Regions from separate parts of the Rhizobium sp. N324 genome, predicted to be linked through region 1. Evidence: predicted binding sites of a transcription regulator. Region 1 holds the regulator's gene; each other region holds the start of a gene.
What was found. The regulator PhoB, encoded in region 1, activates phosphate uptake and scavenging genes when phosphate is short. The targets are predictions, from matches to a motif close to TGTCATNNANCTGTCAT.
Positions count from the first base shown of each region.

Region 2: ugpB (sn-glycerol-3-phosphate ABC transporter substrate-binding protein UgpB) is a predicted target of PhoB. The motif match lies at 2,137-2,153, and genes of this name have one in related genera.
Region 3: AMK05_RS22160 (NAD-glutamate dehydrogenase) is a predicted target of PhoB. The motif match lies at 1,550-1,566, and genes of this name have one in related genera.

Region 1 is NZ_CP013630.1:564,098-569,126, reverse strand. Features, by position in the region: gene AMK05_RS02785 (GcrA family cell cycle regulator) at 1-116, shown strand, start outside; gene AMK05_RS02780 (GIY-YIG nuclease family protein) at 805-1,089, shown strand; gene AMK05_RS02775 (IS4 family transposase) at 1,375-2,529, opposite strand; gene phoB (phosphate regulon transcriptional regulator PhoB) at 2,861-3,544, opposite strand; gene phoU (phosphate signaling complex protein PhoU) at 3,682-4,395, opposite strand; gene pstB (phosphate ABC transporter ATP-binding protein PstB) at 4,440-5,029, opposite strand, start outside.
Region 2 is NZ_CP013635.1:249,443-254,471, forward strand. Features, by position in the region: gene ugpA (sn-glycerol-3-phosphate ABC transporter permease UgpA) at 1-545, opposite strand, end outside; gene ugpB (sn-glycerol-3-phosphate ABC transporter substrate-binding protein UgpB) at 611-1,933, opposite strand; gene AMK05_RS31170 (DUF47 family protein) at 2,169-2,810, shown strand; gene AMK05_RS31175 (inorganic phosphate transporter) at 2,810-3,811, shown strand; gene AMK05_RS31180 (sugar kinase) at 3,858-4,829, opposite strand; gene AMK05_RS31185 (carbohydrate ABC transporter permease) at 4,948-5,029, opposite strand, start outside.
Region 3 is NZ_CP013630.1:4,605,072-4,610,100, forward strand. Features, by position in the region: gene AMK05_RS22145 (carbonic anhydrase) at 1-551, opposite strand, end outside; gene pdxY (pyridoxal kinase PdxY) at 623-1,498, opposite strand; gene AMK05_RS22160 (NAD-glutamate dehydrogenase) at 1,774-5,029, shown strand, end outside.

The DNA of each region.
Region 1 (5,029 bases):
ACTTCCATTTCTGCGGCTGCGAATCCCCGGACAATTCGCCCTATTGCAGCTACCACCAGAAGCTCGCCTACCAGCCGGTGAACGAACGCCGCCGGGCGGCGGCCCGGGCGAGCTGAGCGGGCGACATTATTGAGATGCAAAAACGGGCTGGAAGGCCCGTTTTTTTGTGGGTTAAGGGGCGCAAATAGCGCGAACGCTTCGGGGCTTTGGCTGGAACTCCAAGTGAGATGAGCTCTATCTTGTGGTCGCTTTTACGAACGCAGTGCTTGCTGCATGGGTCCTCGGGTCAAGCCCGAGGACGACGGAGAGTGGGGTAGCCTCGGCGGCAAGGGCCGAATACCTGGTGATTTTGTTGGAATTGCCGTATATTATTTTGCGCAATTCCCAGCCAAAACCGCTCGCGCATTCTGCTGAAATTCCCCCAGACGTCTCGCCTCCTGCCGATCGAGCCCCCCACTCTCCGTCATACTCGGGCTTGACCCGAGTATCCATGCCGCACGCACTTCGCTTGAATTTGCTCGGCTACGGCCGCCTTTGTCAGTGTGAGCGCGAATGCGGCGCTCTCGGCCATGGGTCCTCGGGTCAAGCCCGAGGACGACGGAGAGTGGGGGAGCGTTTGCGGCAGGAACCATGAGCGTAGTGGTTCTGCTGGAATTGGCGCTTTTCGCTTTACGCAATTTTCCCAATCCGTTTGCTCCGTTTCGCTGGAACCCTCCGAACGTCTCGCTTCTTGCCCATCCCACCTCCCCACCCTCCGTCCTGCTCGGGCTTGACCCGAGCATCCATGCCCAGCACTCTGCGCGGATGGCGGGCTATGTCTACATCATCACCAACCAGAAAAACGGCACGCTCTATATCGGCGTGACATCCGATCTGGAGCGCCGCATCTATGAGCATCGTGAAGGGCTGACACCGGGCTTTGCGTGGAAATACGGATGCACCCGTCTCGTCTGGTACGAGGAGCATTGGGATATCGCCAGTGCGATCCAGCGGGAGAAGTCGTTGAAACGCTGGTACCGGCAATGGAAGGTCGATCTGGTCGAGGCGATGAATCCTGGGTGGGATGATCTGTATCTTACGCTGTGGTGATGCGAAAGCAGTGCTTGCGGCCATGGCGTTGGCGGTAACCACATCGAGCCGAAGTGCTTGTGGCGGTGGGTCCTCGGGTCAAGCCCGAGGACGACGGAGGGTGGGGGAACCTATGCGGCAAGAACCGTAAGCGTAGCGGTTATTGGAATTGCCGCCATTTGTTTCCGCGCTTTCCACGCAAAACCGTTCGCCCATTTTGTTGGAATTGCTCCAGACCTCTCGCTTCTTGCTGCTCGTGCTCCCTCACCCTCCGTCATACTCGGGCTTGACCCACTGCTGTCCGGTTTAACTTGCGGTGATGGGCAGTGATAATTGCCGTGGATCTGCTTTGGTGATTGCCGGCGGTCTTCGCAGGGCGCCGATTGCCCTGCGATGCATGATGTTGAGGCGCACGAGCCTTGAGAATGCGAGCGGCTGAGCGATGTCTTTCTGGGCTGCCTGGGCCATTCGCAGCAGCAGATAGGCAATGAGCGCGACGAAGACCTGGATGCGCACGGCATTTTCCGAGGTTCCGAGAAAATGCCGGATCTTCAGGTTCTGCTTGATCCATTTGAAGAAGAGTTCGATTTGCCAACGCTGCTTGTAAAGGGTGGCGATCTCGGCTGCCGGAGCGTCGAGGTCGTTGGTGATGAGGCGGATGACCTTGCCGGTCCTGATGCGGACGGCGATCTCGCGCACCGGATCCTGAAAGGGGTTCTGCCGGGAACCGGCGAGCCTTTGCGGCAGGAGCCCGATCCTGTCGAAGAGAATGCCCGCAGCTTCATCGGCTGGCTGTTCGGCGATCGTGGCGACGAGGGTATTGCTCTTCAGCCTGGTGACGAAACGGGCGCTCTTTCTATCGATCTCGGCCCACCAGGCAAAATCGTAATAGGCAAGATCGAAGACATAGGTGACGCCCGCAGCAATGTCGATCGCCCTGGCCGGGATGATGTCGTTCGTCCTCTGACCGGTCAGCGTCATGGCGAGCGGCGCGTCGGCGTGCGGATCGTAGCAGACATGCAGTTTGATGGCCCGTTTGCCGCCAACCATGTCGGCCCAGCCGCCATACAGCGAGGAGACCTGGACGCGTGTGGCATCCAATATACGCAGCGTATCGCCGATATGACGGCGTATCTTTCGACTGGCACGGGCAGCCATGACGGAGAACAGATCGGCAAACAAGGCTGCCGGGCGCTTGGCATTGGCATCCGCCAGCGTGGCACGGGCCACACTGCGAGCGCCCAGGTGATAAAGGTTCGCCTCGTGGCTGAGCAAGCCGGCCTCGATCTCGCGCAGGCTGGCAGCGCCCGACAACTGGCCAAAAAGCAGCGCCAGGAACTGCGACTTCGCCGTCAGCCGGCGCACCCGGTGGTCGGCATTATGCTTGTCCACAAGACGATCGAACACCGCCCACGGAATATACTGTTGAAGCTGGTGAAAAACGCTATTCTCGTGCCGCATGACATTGATCTCCAATTCGTGTCCAGAACGCCGCGAAACGTCTGAAAACGAATAGAATCAATGCCATGCAACCTGTCCAGATATTTTAACCGGACAGCAGTGGGCTTGACCCGAGTATCCATGCCGCAAGCGCTGCGCTTGAATTTGTCGACCGCGGTCGCCTTGTCAGTTCAACAGAAACGAAGTGCCCACCCGCATGGGTCCTCGGGTCAAGCCCGAGGACGACGGAGGGTGGGGGAACGTCCGCGGCAGGAACCGCAGCGTGCGGTGATCTATCGGCCGCGTTTTGCGTTACGCGGCTCCCTCGCCCGGACGGCGGCAGGATGGCGGCTCAGGCTTCCATCGAATAGCCGGCGCCGCGGACGGTGCGGATGACGTCTTGCATGTTGGAGAAGTTCAGCGCCTTGCGCAGGCGGCCGACATGGACGTCGACGGTGCGTTCGTCGACATAGATGTCGTGGCCCCAGACGCCGTCGAGGAGCTGCGAGCGGGAGAAGACCCGGCCCGGCGACGACATCAGGAATTCCAACAGGCGGAATTCGGTGGGGCCGAGGCGGACTTCGCGGCTCTTGCGGTGGACGCGGTGGGTTTCGCGGTCGAGCTCGATATCGCCGCATTTCAGCACGGTGGAGAGAACCTCCGGACGGGCGCGGCGCAGCATCGCCTTGACGCGGGCGACGAGCTCGGGGGTCGAGAAGGGCTTGACGACATAATCGTCGGCGCCGGTGGAAAGCCCGCGGACGCGTTCGCTCTCTTCGCCGCGCGCCGTCAGCATGATGATCGGCAGCCGCTCGGTTTCCGGCCGCATGCGCAGGCGCCGGCAAAGCTCGATGCCGGAGACGCCGGGCAGCATCCAGTCGAGGATGAGAAGGTCGGGCGTGCGCTCCTGAAGCCTGATTTCGGCCTCGTCGCCACGAAGGATGGTATCGACCTCGAAGCCCTCAGCTTCGAGATTGTAGCGGAGAAGCACGCTCAGGGCTTCCTCGTCTTCAACAACTGCAACTCTCGGGATCATGCGTGTCGGTCTCCTCGCGCATGATCCTTAAACCGGGGGTGATTTAAGCAATGCATCCTGCGCAAATTCACAAAAAATGGCTGCGACCTCTTTGCGCGCCCCACATGGGCGCGCACGCAATCGTCTGGTTTAGGCGGTTATTCCGTGACCGCGCCGACGGTGTTGGCGCTGTCGTCCTTCGGACGGTCGCCTTCCGGCTGTGCGCCGGTAGCCATGTAATAGATGGTCTCGGCGATGTTGGTGGCGTGGTCGCCGATGCGCTCGATGTTCTTGGCGCAGAAGAGAAGATGCGTGCAGCTGGTGATGTTGCGCGGATCTTCCATCATGTAGGTCAGGAGCTCGCGGAACAGCGAGGTGTACATCGCGTCGATCTCGTTGTCGCGCTCGCGGATCGCACTCGCCTTGTCGGCGGCGCGTGTCGTGTAGACGTCGAGCACTTCCTTGAGCTGGACGAGCGCCAGCTCGGACAGATGCTCGAGGCCGCGGGCCAGCTTGCGGGGAACGCCGGTGCTCTGCACGGCGATGACGCGCTTGGCGGTGTTCTTTCCGAGGTCGCCGACGCGTTCGAGATCGGCGGCGATGCGGATCGAACCCATGATTTCGCGCAGGTCGGCGGCCATCGGCTGGCGGCGGGCGATGGTGACGATCGCCTTGTCGCCGATTTCACGCTCGGCGTGATCGAGGATCACGTCGTCGGAAATGACCTTCTGGGCCAGCGCCGTATCACCGTTGACCAGCGCCCGGACGGATTCGGCGACCATCTGCTCGGCCAGGCCGCCCATTTCGGAAATCCGCCGGGACAGGAACTTCAGATCATCATCATAGGCAGAATAAATATGTGTCGATGCCATGGGGCTTTATCCTCGAATAACGGGAAGGCTTGGTGACGCCAAAATCAGCCGAAGCGGCCCATGATATAGTCCTGGGTGCGCGGATCGTCGGGATTGGTGAACATCTTGTCGGTGTCGTTCTCCTCGACCAGATTGCCGAGGTGGAACATGGCGGTGCGCTGCGAGACGCGCGCGGCCTGCTGCATGGAGTGGGTGACGATGACGATCGTGTAATTTTCGCGCAGTTCGTGGATCAGCTCCTCGACCTTGGCGGTGGCGATCGGGTCGAGCGCCGAGCAGGGCTCGTCCATCAGGATGACTTCGGGGCTGACGGCGACGGCACGGGCAATGCAGAGGCGCTGCTGCTGACCGCCGGAGAGGCCGGTGCCGGATTCATGCACGCGGTCCTTGACCTCGTTCCAGAGGCCGGCGCGCTGCAGGCTGGTCTCGACGATCTGGTCGAGATCGGCCTTCGACTTGGCAAGGCCATGGATGCGCGGGCCGTAGGAGACGTTTTCGTAGATCGTCTTCGGGAACGGGTTCGGCTTCTGGAAGACCATGCCGACGCGGGCGCGCAGTTCGACGACATCGATATCGGGATCATAGATATCGTCGCCGTCCAGCGTGATCTTGCCGGCGACGCGGCAGCCGTCGA
Region 2 (5,029 bases), on a different replicon from region 1:
TGCAGCGCAGCCAGGAAAAACAGGAAGTTATAGGATATCTGTTTCCAGGTGGCGGCGATCACGATCAGGATCATCGCGTCGTTGGGATTGATCAGATGGTTCCAATCGACGCCCATCGACCGCAGCATATAGGCGACGATGCCGATCGACGGATTGAACATGAACCACCAGAGAATACCGGCAATCGCCGGGGCGACGGCATAGGGCCAAATCAGCAGGGTCGAATAAATTCGGGAGGTGCGGAGCACGCGCATTGCCGCGGCCGCTAGGAGCAGCGCGATCGACGTCGACAGCACCGTCACCAGAATGGCGAAGATCAGCGTGTGGCCGAAGGCATTGATATAGATCGGATCGGCAAAAAGCCGCCGGTAGTTTTCGAACCAGACGAAGTTCGTTTTGAAGCCGAAGGCATCCTCGCGCAGGAAGGATTGCCAGAAGGCCGTTGCCGCAGGCCAGAGAAAAAATACCACGGTCACGAAAATCTGGGGGGCAATGAGCAGGTAAGGCAAAAGCTTGTTGGGAAATACGGTCCGTTTGGTTTGCATGAGCCCTCACACTGACGGATGGGAAACGGGGGCCGGTCTTTCGCCAGCCCCCGTCGCGGTGTCCATTAGTTGGCGGACTCGAAATCGCGAAGCTGTTCGTTGCCGCGTGCGACGACTGAATCGACCGCTTCCTTCGCCGTCTTCTTTCCACCCAGCAAAGCGGCAAACTCATCGTCGATGATGCCGCGCACCTGGACGTAATTGCCGAAGCGGATGCCCTTGGAATTGTCGGTGGGCGTCACCCGCGTCAGCTGTTTGATGCCGATGTCGGCGCCGGGGTTTTTCTCATAATAGCCCTGGTCCTGGCCGAGCTTATAGGCAGCTTCGGTGATCGGCAGGTATCCGGAAAACTGATGCCAGTCGGCCTGAACTTCCGGCTTCTGCAGGTAGGTGAAGAATTTCGCCACACCCTTATATTCCTCTTCCGGACGACCTTTCAGCGTCCAGAGGGTGGCGCCGCCGATGATCGAATTGAGCGGCTGCTTGATGACGTCATCGTAGAAGGGAAGTGGCGCAAAACCGACTTTGAAGCCTTTGGCGTTGTTGATGACGCCGGCCCGGCCGGCCGACGAGTTCATATACATCGCGCATTCCTGCGAATAGAACATCGGAGGCGCGTTGTCGCCGCCGACAGGCCCGCCGAATTTGAACAGACCTTCCTCCTGCCACTTCTTCAAATTGTCCCAATGGCGGATCGTCAGATCGTTGTTGAAGGTGAATTCGGCGTCCAGGCCGCCAAAGCCGTTGGCCTTGGTGGAATAGGGCTTGTCATGCAGGGCATTGAGATTTTCGGTCTGGATCCAGGAGATCCAGGCGCTGGTGAAGCCGCATTTGGCCGCACCCGATTTCATGATGGTCCGCGAGAAGGATTCCACCTCCGCCCATGTTTTCGGCGGCGTTTCCGGATCGAGCCCGGCCTTCTTGAAGACGTCCTTGTTGTAATACATGATCGGCGTCGAGGAATTGAAGGGCAGCGATAGGACATTGCCGCTGGTGTCCGAGTAATAACCGACGACCGGCGCGATGAATTTGCTCTGGTCCCAGGCCTCGCCTTCGTCTTTCATCAGCTGGTAAACCGGATAGACCGCACCCTGTGCGGCCATCATCGTGCCGGTGCCGACTTCATAGACCTGGACGATTGCCGGCTGCTGCTTGGCACGAAACGCAGCGATCGCGCCGGTCAGCGTCTCGTCATAGGTCCCCTTATAGACCGGGACGATCTCATAATCGGACTGAGATGCGTTGAAGCCTTTGGCGATCTGTTCAAGCTTCGCGCCATTCTCGCCGCCCATCGCATGCCACCACTGGATCTTCGTGGCGGCCATGGCCGGGACGGATAAGGACAGGCTGGTCAATCCTGCGGACAGGAAAAAAGCGATCTTGTTCATCTTCACTCCCATTGCTCTCGGTCCGCAGCCTCCCGCTCCAGACGTCCGGCAATGGTAACAGCCATAGTTCACTTTGCAATAATGAAATGTTCAAATGAACATTTACCCGAAAACGGCAGGACAGCGCGATCGACGGATTGCGATTTCTGTCAATGACTTCCCTTCTCCGGTCTCGCGGCTTTCCATGGCAGCCGTGGTGCTTTATGACGATTTTGTGACAGTCCATGGAGTGCCGATGTTAAGCTGGTTTCGAAAACTCATGCCGCGCGAAGATCGATTCTTCGATCTCTTCGCTCAACACTCAAAAACCGTCGTCGGTGCGGCCGAAGCGCTCAACGAACTTTTGGGCGGCACGGACATCGAAGGCCATTGCGCCCGGATCGTTCAATTGGAGGATGAAGCGGACGAGATTACCCGCCAAGTGCTGCTTGCCGTGCGCCGCAGTTTTGTCACACCCTTCGATCGCGGCGATATCAAGGATCTCATCCAGTCGATGGACGATGCGATCGACATGATGCAGAAGACCGTGAAGACCATCCGGCTGTTCGAGCAGAAGAGCTTCGACCCTGTGATGCAGGAAATGGGAAAGACGATCGTCCAGGCGGCACATCTGATAGCCGAAGCGCTTCCCCTTCTCGATCGGATCAGCGCCAACGCTCCGCGTCTGGCCGCGCTCGCGGAAGAAGTGACACGCGTCGAGGGCCGGTCCGACGAATTGCACGAGCAGGGCCTGAAGGATCTTTTCCGCCGCCACGGCGCCTCAAATGCGATGGCTTATCTTATCGGCAGCGAGATCTATGGCGAGCTTGAGAAGGTCGTCGACCGTTTCGAGGATGTCGCCAATGAAATCAGTGGCATCGTCATCGAGAACGTTTGATGGAAGCCACCCTCGCCCTTCCCCTTCTTGCCGCGCTCGTGGCTGTTGCCCTCTTCTTTGATTTCCTCAACGGCCTGCACGATGCCGCCAATTCTATCGCCACGATCGTGTCGACGCGGGTGCTGCGTCCGCAATATGCGGTGTTTTGGGCGGCTTTCTTCAATTTTATCGCCTTCTTATTCTTTGGACTGCACGTCGCAGAAACGCTCGGGACCGGCATTATCGATCCGGCCATCGTTACGCCGCAGGTCATCTTCGCGGCGCTGGTGGGCGCGATCGTCTGGAACATCGTCACCTGGGTCTTCGGTATCCCTTCGAGCTCATCGCATGCACTGGTCGGCGGGTTGGTCGGTGCCGGTCTGATGAAGACAGGTTTCAGTTCGATCGTCTGGAGCGGATTGTTGAAAACGGCCGGCGCCATCGTGATGTCGCCGGCGATCGGATTTTTCCTTGCACTGCTGCTCATCCTGATCGTCTCGTGGATCTTCGTGCGGCAGACGCCTTTCGCTGTCGATCGGACATTCCGGATCTTGCAGTTTGTCTCCGCCTCCCTCTATTCCCTCGGCCACGGCGGCAACGACGCTCAGAAGACGATGGGCATCATTGCCGTGTTGCTCTATTCGCAGGGATACCTGGACGGCGGCTTCCATGTGCCGCTCTGGGTCGTTCTCTCATGCCAGAGCGCAATGGCGCTCGGGACACTTTGCGGCGGCTGGCGGATCGTCCATACCATGGGATCGAAGATCACGCGGCTCAACCCAATGCAGGGCTTCTGTGCCGAAACCGGCGGAGCCTTGACGCTGTTCGGCGCAACCTGGCTGGGCATCCCGGTCTCGACGACGCACACGATCACCGGCGCCATCATCGGCGTGGGTGCCGCCCGCCGGCTGTCAGCCGTTCGCTGGGGTTTGGCCGGCAATATCGTTATTGCCTGGGTCGTCACACTCCCGGCCGCCGCAACCATTTCAGCGCTCTGTTATTGGCTCTCGGACTTCTTCTAATGCATGTCGCAATCCGAAACCGCTCCGCACGTCCGCGCAGCGTGCATTAGCGCCTAGTCACCGCCGCGCCCCAGCCCCGCAGCGCATCGCAGACCTCCGCTCTGCTGGGCGCGCCGATACGGCCGCCGAAGACCTGGCATTTGAGCGCCGCCGCCATGGACGAGAAGCGCATCGTCTCGGCGATCGGCGCGCCTTCTGCGATAGCCAGAGCGAAAGCGCCATGGAAAATATCGCCTGCCGCGAGCGTATCGACGGCCCTCACCATGGGAGCAGCAAGATGGAAGACTTCGCCGGCTCGGTCGTCGAACCAGAACGAACCGTTTTCCCCTGATGTGACGCTGATAAAGGCGTGCTCGAACTTTCGCTTCAGAAGGCCGACGGCCTTCGCCGGCTCGGCGGTTCCGGTCAGGCGCTCGGCGGCCGGCTGCGAAAACACGATGTGGCTGGCCGCCGGCGCCAGCATCTCGATCACGCCGTCGCCCGCAACGTCGCCATCGAGAATGGCCGGTTTGCCCGCCTCTCCGGCTGCAAGCAGCGTCCGCAATGCCAGCTTCGGCCAGCGGACGTCGACCAGAACCGCATCGAAAGCAGACACGTCCTGTTTTGTCACCGGCTTGACCGTCTCGTGCAGGGCAGCATCGTAAAAGGGCACGATCAAGCGCTCGCCCTGATCATCGACAAGGATCGTCGAAACGGCCGAGCGGGCGCCTGCCACACGGACCATGCCGCTCGTATCGATACCACTGTTGCCGAGGTCGGCAATGATGCGTACGCCGGTGGCATCATCCCCGACCGCACCCCAGAGGCTGGCATTGCCACCCAGCCGGGCGACCGCAAAAGCCGCGCTCGACGCCATGCCTTCGGCGACCTGCAGCATATCGTAGGGAAGAATTTTGCCCTGGCCGGTCGGCAGCGTGCGCACACGAAACAGCGTGTCCAGCACCGCAGCGCCGACGCACAAAACGCTGCGCGGCGGAGAGCATGATGCCGAAAAGTATGAGCGGTTTTCGGACGGCATCATGCTCTAACTCTTTAATTGAGAACAGAATTCAGATTCCAGGCCGACCGGCCTAAAATCATCCTGTTCAGGCAGGCGGGGCGATGGCAGACGTCGTCAAAACCGTCTTCTCAGCTGCTTACTTGACGGCTCCGGCCGTCAGTCCCGCCACGATCTGCCGTTGCGCAAACACCGTCAAGATCAGCACCGGCAGAGTGACG
Region 3 (5,029 bases), 600 kb from region 1:
ATTTTTCCGGCTTCCTCGAGCGCCTTGATGTCGGGAAAGCTTCTGAGATTGTCGATCGAATTGCGGATCGACACACGCTCCAGCGCTGTCTGCCGCTCGGCCGCCGTCATCACGTCATTGCTTTGGATCTGCTCGGCGGCGGGCTTGACCAGCGACATCCAGCGGCCGATGAAATCGCCCGGCGACAGCGGCTCGGCATTCGGATCGAGCGCTGCGCGGATGCCGCCGCAGCGGCCATGGCCCATCACGACGATATCCGAGACCTTCAGCGCCTGCACCGCAAATTCGAGCGCGGCCGACGTCGAATGGAAATGTCCGTCCGGCTCGTAAGGCGGCACCATGTTGGCGACGTTGCGGATGACGAAGAGCTCACCCGGGCCGGCATCGAAGATCAGCTCCGGCGCCGCACGCGAGTCCGAACAGGCAATGACCAGCGTACTGGGGCTCTGACCGTTTTCGGCAAGCAGCCGATACCTGTCGCGGGCGTCGGCATAACGCCCGTTCATGAAGTTGCGGTAACCGTCCAGAAGGGAATTTGGAAAACGCTGCATGCTTCTGGATTAGCGCGCGCGGCAGACAATTTCAACTGCTGCAATGCAAAATGAACGCGTCGGCATATGCGTCATTTTTTCCGCCGCTGCGCCGGGTGAACGAGCCGGCGCATCTGCACCATCGCCATCGGCGTCGAAAGGCTGGAAGCATCGCTCGCCAGCATCAGCTCGTTGCTGCCACGCTTGACGGCGCGCGCTAGCACTTCGAAGACGCTGGCGGTGGCAAGCTGCAGCGCCTTTTCGTCCTCGAGACCGGAAAGCAGGCGCGACAGGAAGACGGCGGCCAGCAGGTCACCGAGACCATTCGGCGGGTTTTCGACGACGCGGTGCTCGGCAAGAAGCGCGTGACGGCCGGACAGATAGAGGTTGCCGGTACCGCCCGCCATCATCGGCACCGCCGAGGTGACGAGCATGCGCGACGGCCCCAGCGCCAGCGCCGCCTCCATGATCGCGCTGTTGTCTTCAAGCGCGGCCCCGGAAAGCCATGCGAGTTCGTAGCGGTTCGGCGTCGCCAGCGAGGCGAGCGGGATGAGATGGTCGCGAATGGCCTCGGCGGTCGCCTCCGGCACATAGAGGCCGCCGAGATCGCCCATCACCGGATCGCAGACATAGAGCAGCTCCGGATTATCCTGCCTGAGCGCGGCGATCAGCCGGGCGACGGAGCGCGCCTGGGCGGCATTGCCGAAATAGCCCGAAAGCACCGCCTTGACTTCGCCGATCCAGGGCGCCCGGATCAGATCGTCGATCGCCGCGTCGAAATCCTCTTCCGCAAATGTCAGCCGCGTCGAACGGCCATGGCCGGGATGCCAAGGCAGCACGATGGTCGGCAGCGCCCAGACGGGGTGGCCGAGCGTCTCCAGCGCAAAGACAGCCGCCCGGTTGCCGACCGAGCCGCGCACCACGTGGCTGGAGATGACGATGATTGCGCCCGCTGCATTTTCCGACATGATACAAGATCCGAATGATGACCGGGTTTGATGATATTTTTGACGCCGCGCTGTCAACCATTCTTCACGTGAGCATGAAAATGTGCAGGGGAAGAGAAATCAAAAGCGGGGCCGTTTCGTTCGTTTTGGCCACGAAAACGGAAAAATCCCTGACAATTTCCCATTTCCTGCGTCAAAAAAGCATCAAAACCATCCCCTAGGCCCCCATTTTAGAGATTTTTTCGAAGAATCTTCTGCTAGCTTGCAGAAAATCAGTCCATTGCGGGAGGCGATTCATGGCTGCCAGAAATAATCCGAAACGGGAAAAGCAGATCGAAAGCGCGCGCAAGGTCGCCAAGGCGACGGGCGAGGCGCATCTCGATCCGGAAATTCTCTTCGGACGGGCGAGCAATGACGATCTCGAACTCTATACGCCTGAGATGCTGGCGCTCTCCGCCGTGCATTCGGCAAGGGAACTCGCCGCCTGGAACGGCAAGGCGCCGCGCGTCAGCATCGACGCCATTGCCGATGTGGCGCCTGAGGGGATTGCCGTGTCGGTGCTTTCGGTCACCGACCGGAACATGCCCTTCCTGTTTGAATCGGTCATGGGCGAAGTGACCAGCACCTATCGCGACCTGTTCATGGCCGTGCATCCCATCCTGGTCATGGAGAAGGGCAAGGCGCCAGCGCTCTATTCCGCCGATCACCCGAGCGACCCGGCCAGCCGCGTCAGCCATATCCAGCTCCATATTGCGCCGCTCAATTCCGCCCAGGCCGCAGATCTCGTCAAACGCGTTGAAACCGTGCTCGAACAGGTCCGTCTGTCGGTCTCCGACTGGAAGCCGATGCTTTCCAAGATCGACGGCGTGATCGCAGAGCTTTCCGCCAATGGCGCCAGCCGGAAAAAGGCCGATCGCGATGAGGCCGTCGCCTTCCTGACATGGCTGCGCGACGAGAATTTCACCTTCCTCGGCATGCGTGAATATGTCTATTCCGGCAAGGGTGCCGATGCCAAGGTTGAGCGAGACAAGGGTGCGGGCCTCGGCATGCTCTCCAACCCCGACGTTCTGGTGCTGCGCACCGGCAAGGACGCCGTGACGACGACGCCGGAGATTCTTGCCTTCCTCGACGGCCCCGACTTCCTGATCGTCACCAAGGCGAATGTGAAATCCATCGTCCATCGCCGGGCCTATATGGATTATGTCGGCGTCAAACGCTTCGACGCCAGCGGCAACGTCACCGGCGAGCTGCGCATCGTCGGCCTCTTCACCTCGACGGCCTATACGTCGCTCGCCTCGGAGATCCCGCTGCTGCGTTCCAAGATCGAGAAGGTGAAGGAGCATTTCGGCTTCGACCCGATGAGCCATTCCGGCCGCATGCTCGACAACACGCTGGAATCCTATCCCCGCGACGACCTTTTCCAGATCGACACCACCCTGCTTGCCAGTTTTGCCGAGCAGATCAACGACCTGGCCGACCGCCCGCGCGTGCGTGTCCTGCCGCGCATCGACCATTTTGACCGCTTCGTCTCGGTGATCGTCTACGTGCCGCGCGAGGAATACGACTCGATCGTCCGTGAGCGGATCGGCGCCTATCTGAAGACTGTCTATGACGGTCGCGTCTCCGCCTATTATCCGGCTTTCCCGGAAGGCGGCGTGGCGCGCGTGCATTTCATCATCGGCCGCTCCGGCGGCAAGACGCCGCGCATTCCGCAGGCAAAGCTCGAGCAGGTGATCCGCGAGATCACCGCCCGTTGGGACGACCGTTTCGAGGCGCTGGCCGGAGCCAAGGCGCCGAAGATCTCGGTCGACCAGGCCTTCCAGGATTCCTTCACGCCTGAAGAAACCGTGGCCGATCTCGCCGATATCGTCGCTTGTGCCGCAGGCGAGCCGCTTCGCATCCAGTTCTACCATCGCCAGGAAGATGAGAGCCGTACGCTCTCGCTGAAAATCTTCCACGCCGGCGGCCAGCTGGCGCTGTCGCGCCGCGTGCCGCTGCTTGAGAATCTCGGCTTCAATGTCGTCAGCGAACGCACCTTCGACATCGAAGTACCGGCCACGGACGGAGAACCGAAACTCGTCGTGCTGCACGACATGGAGCTCGAGGCCCGCAATGGCGGCGACATCGACCTGCAGCGTTACGGCGCCGCCCTCGAGGAAGCCTTTGTCGCCGCCTTCGCCGGTACGATCGACAATGATAGCTTCAACCGGCTGATCCTCTCGGCCGGGCTCTCGGCGCGCGAGACGAACGTGCTGCGCGCCTATGCGCGTTACCTCCGCCAGGCCGGCATCGCCTATTCGCAGGATTATATCGCCACTACGCTCGACAAATATCCCGGTGTCGCCGCCGCCATCTTCAGGCTGTTCCACGACACGCTAGATACAAGGCTTTCCGAAAAGGTCCGCGTCAAGAAACTTGCCGAGCTGCACCAGGCGATCGAGACCGAGCTGGCCGATGTGCCAAGCCTTGACGACGACCGCATCCTGCGCCGCTACGTCAATATCGTCGATGCGACGCTGCGCACCAATTATTTCCAGAGGAATCCGGATGGCTCGCCGAGATCGATGCTGGCCTTCAAGCTCGATCCGCATCTGGTCGACGGGCTGCCGCAACCCAAACCCTTCCGCGAAATGTTCGTCTATGGCGTCGAAGTCGAGGGCGTGCACCTGCGCTTCGGCAAGGTGGCGCGCGGGGGGCTGCGCTGGTCGGATCGCGCCGAGGATTACCGCACCGAAGTGCTTGGCCTCGTCAAGGCGCAGCAGGTGAAGAACGCGGTCATCGTGCCGGTCGGCGCCAAGGGCGGCTTTTATCCGAAGAAGCTCCCCGTCGGCGGCAGCCGCGACGAGATCTTCAATGCCGGCCGCGAGGCATACAAGACCTATATCCGCACACTGCTGTCGATCACCGACAACATCTCGGGGACCGAGATCGTGCCGCCGAAGGACACGGTCAGGCTCGACGGTGACGACCCCTATTTCGTGGTCGCCGCCGACAAGGGCACCGCGACCTTCTCCGACACCGCCAATGCGCTGGCGCAGGAAGCCGGTTTCTGGCTGGACGACGCCTTCGCCTCCGGCGGCTCGGCCGGTTACGACCACAAGAAGATGGGCATCACCGCCCGCGGCGCCTGGGAAACCGTCAAACGCCATTTCCGTGAAATAAACATCGACATCCAGACGACGCCCTTCACCGTCGCCGGCGTCGGCGACATGTCAGGCGACGTCTTCGGCAACGGCATGCTGCTCTCTCCGAAGATCCGGCTGATCGCCGCCTTCGATCACCGCGATATCGTCATCGATCCCGATCCCGATATGGAAAAGACGCTGGCCGAGCGCCAGCGGCTCTTCGATCTGCCGCGCTCGAGCTGGCAGGATTTCGACAAAAGCGTGCTTTCCAAGGGCGCGATGATCATCTCCCGCGCGGCGAAGTCGGTCACGCTGACGCCGGAAGCGGTTGCCGCGATCGGTATCGACAAGGCTGTCGCCACGCCCTTCGAAATCATGACGGCGATCCTGAAAAGCCCGGTCGACCTGCTCTGGTTCGGCGGCATCG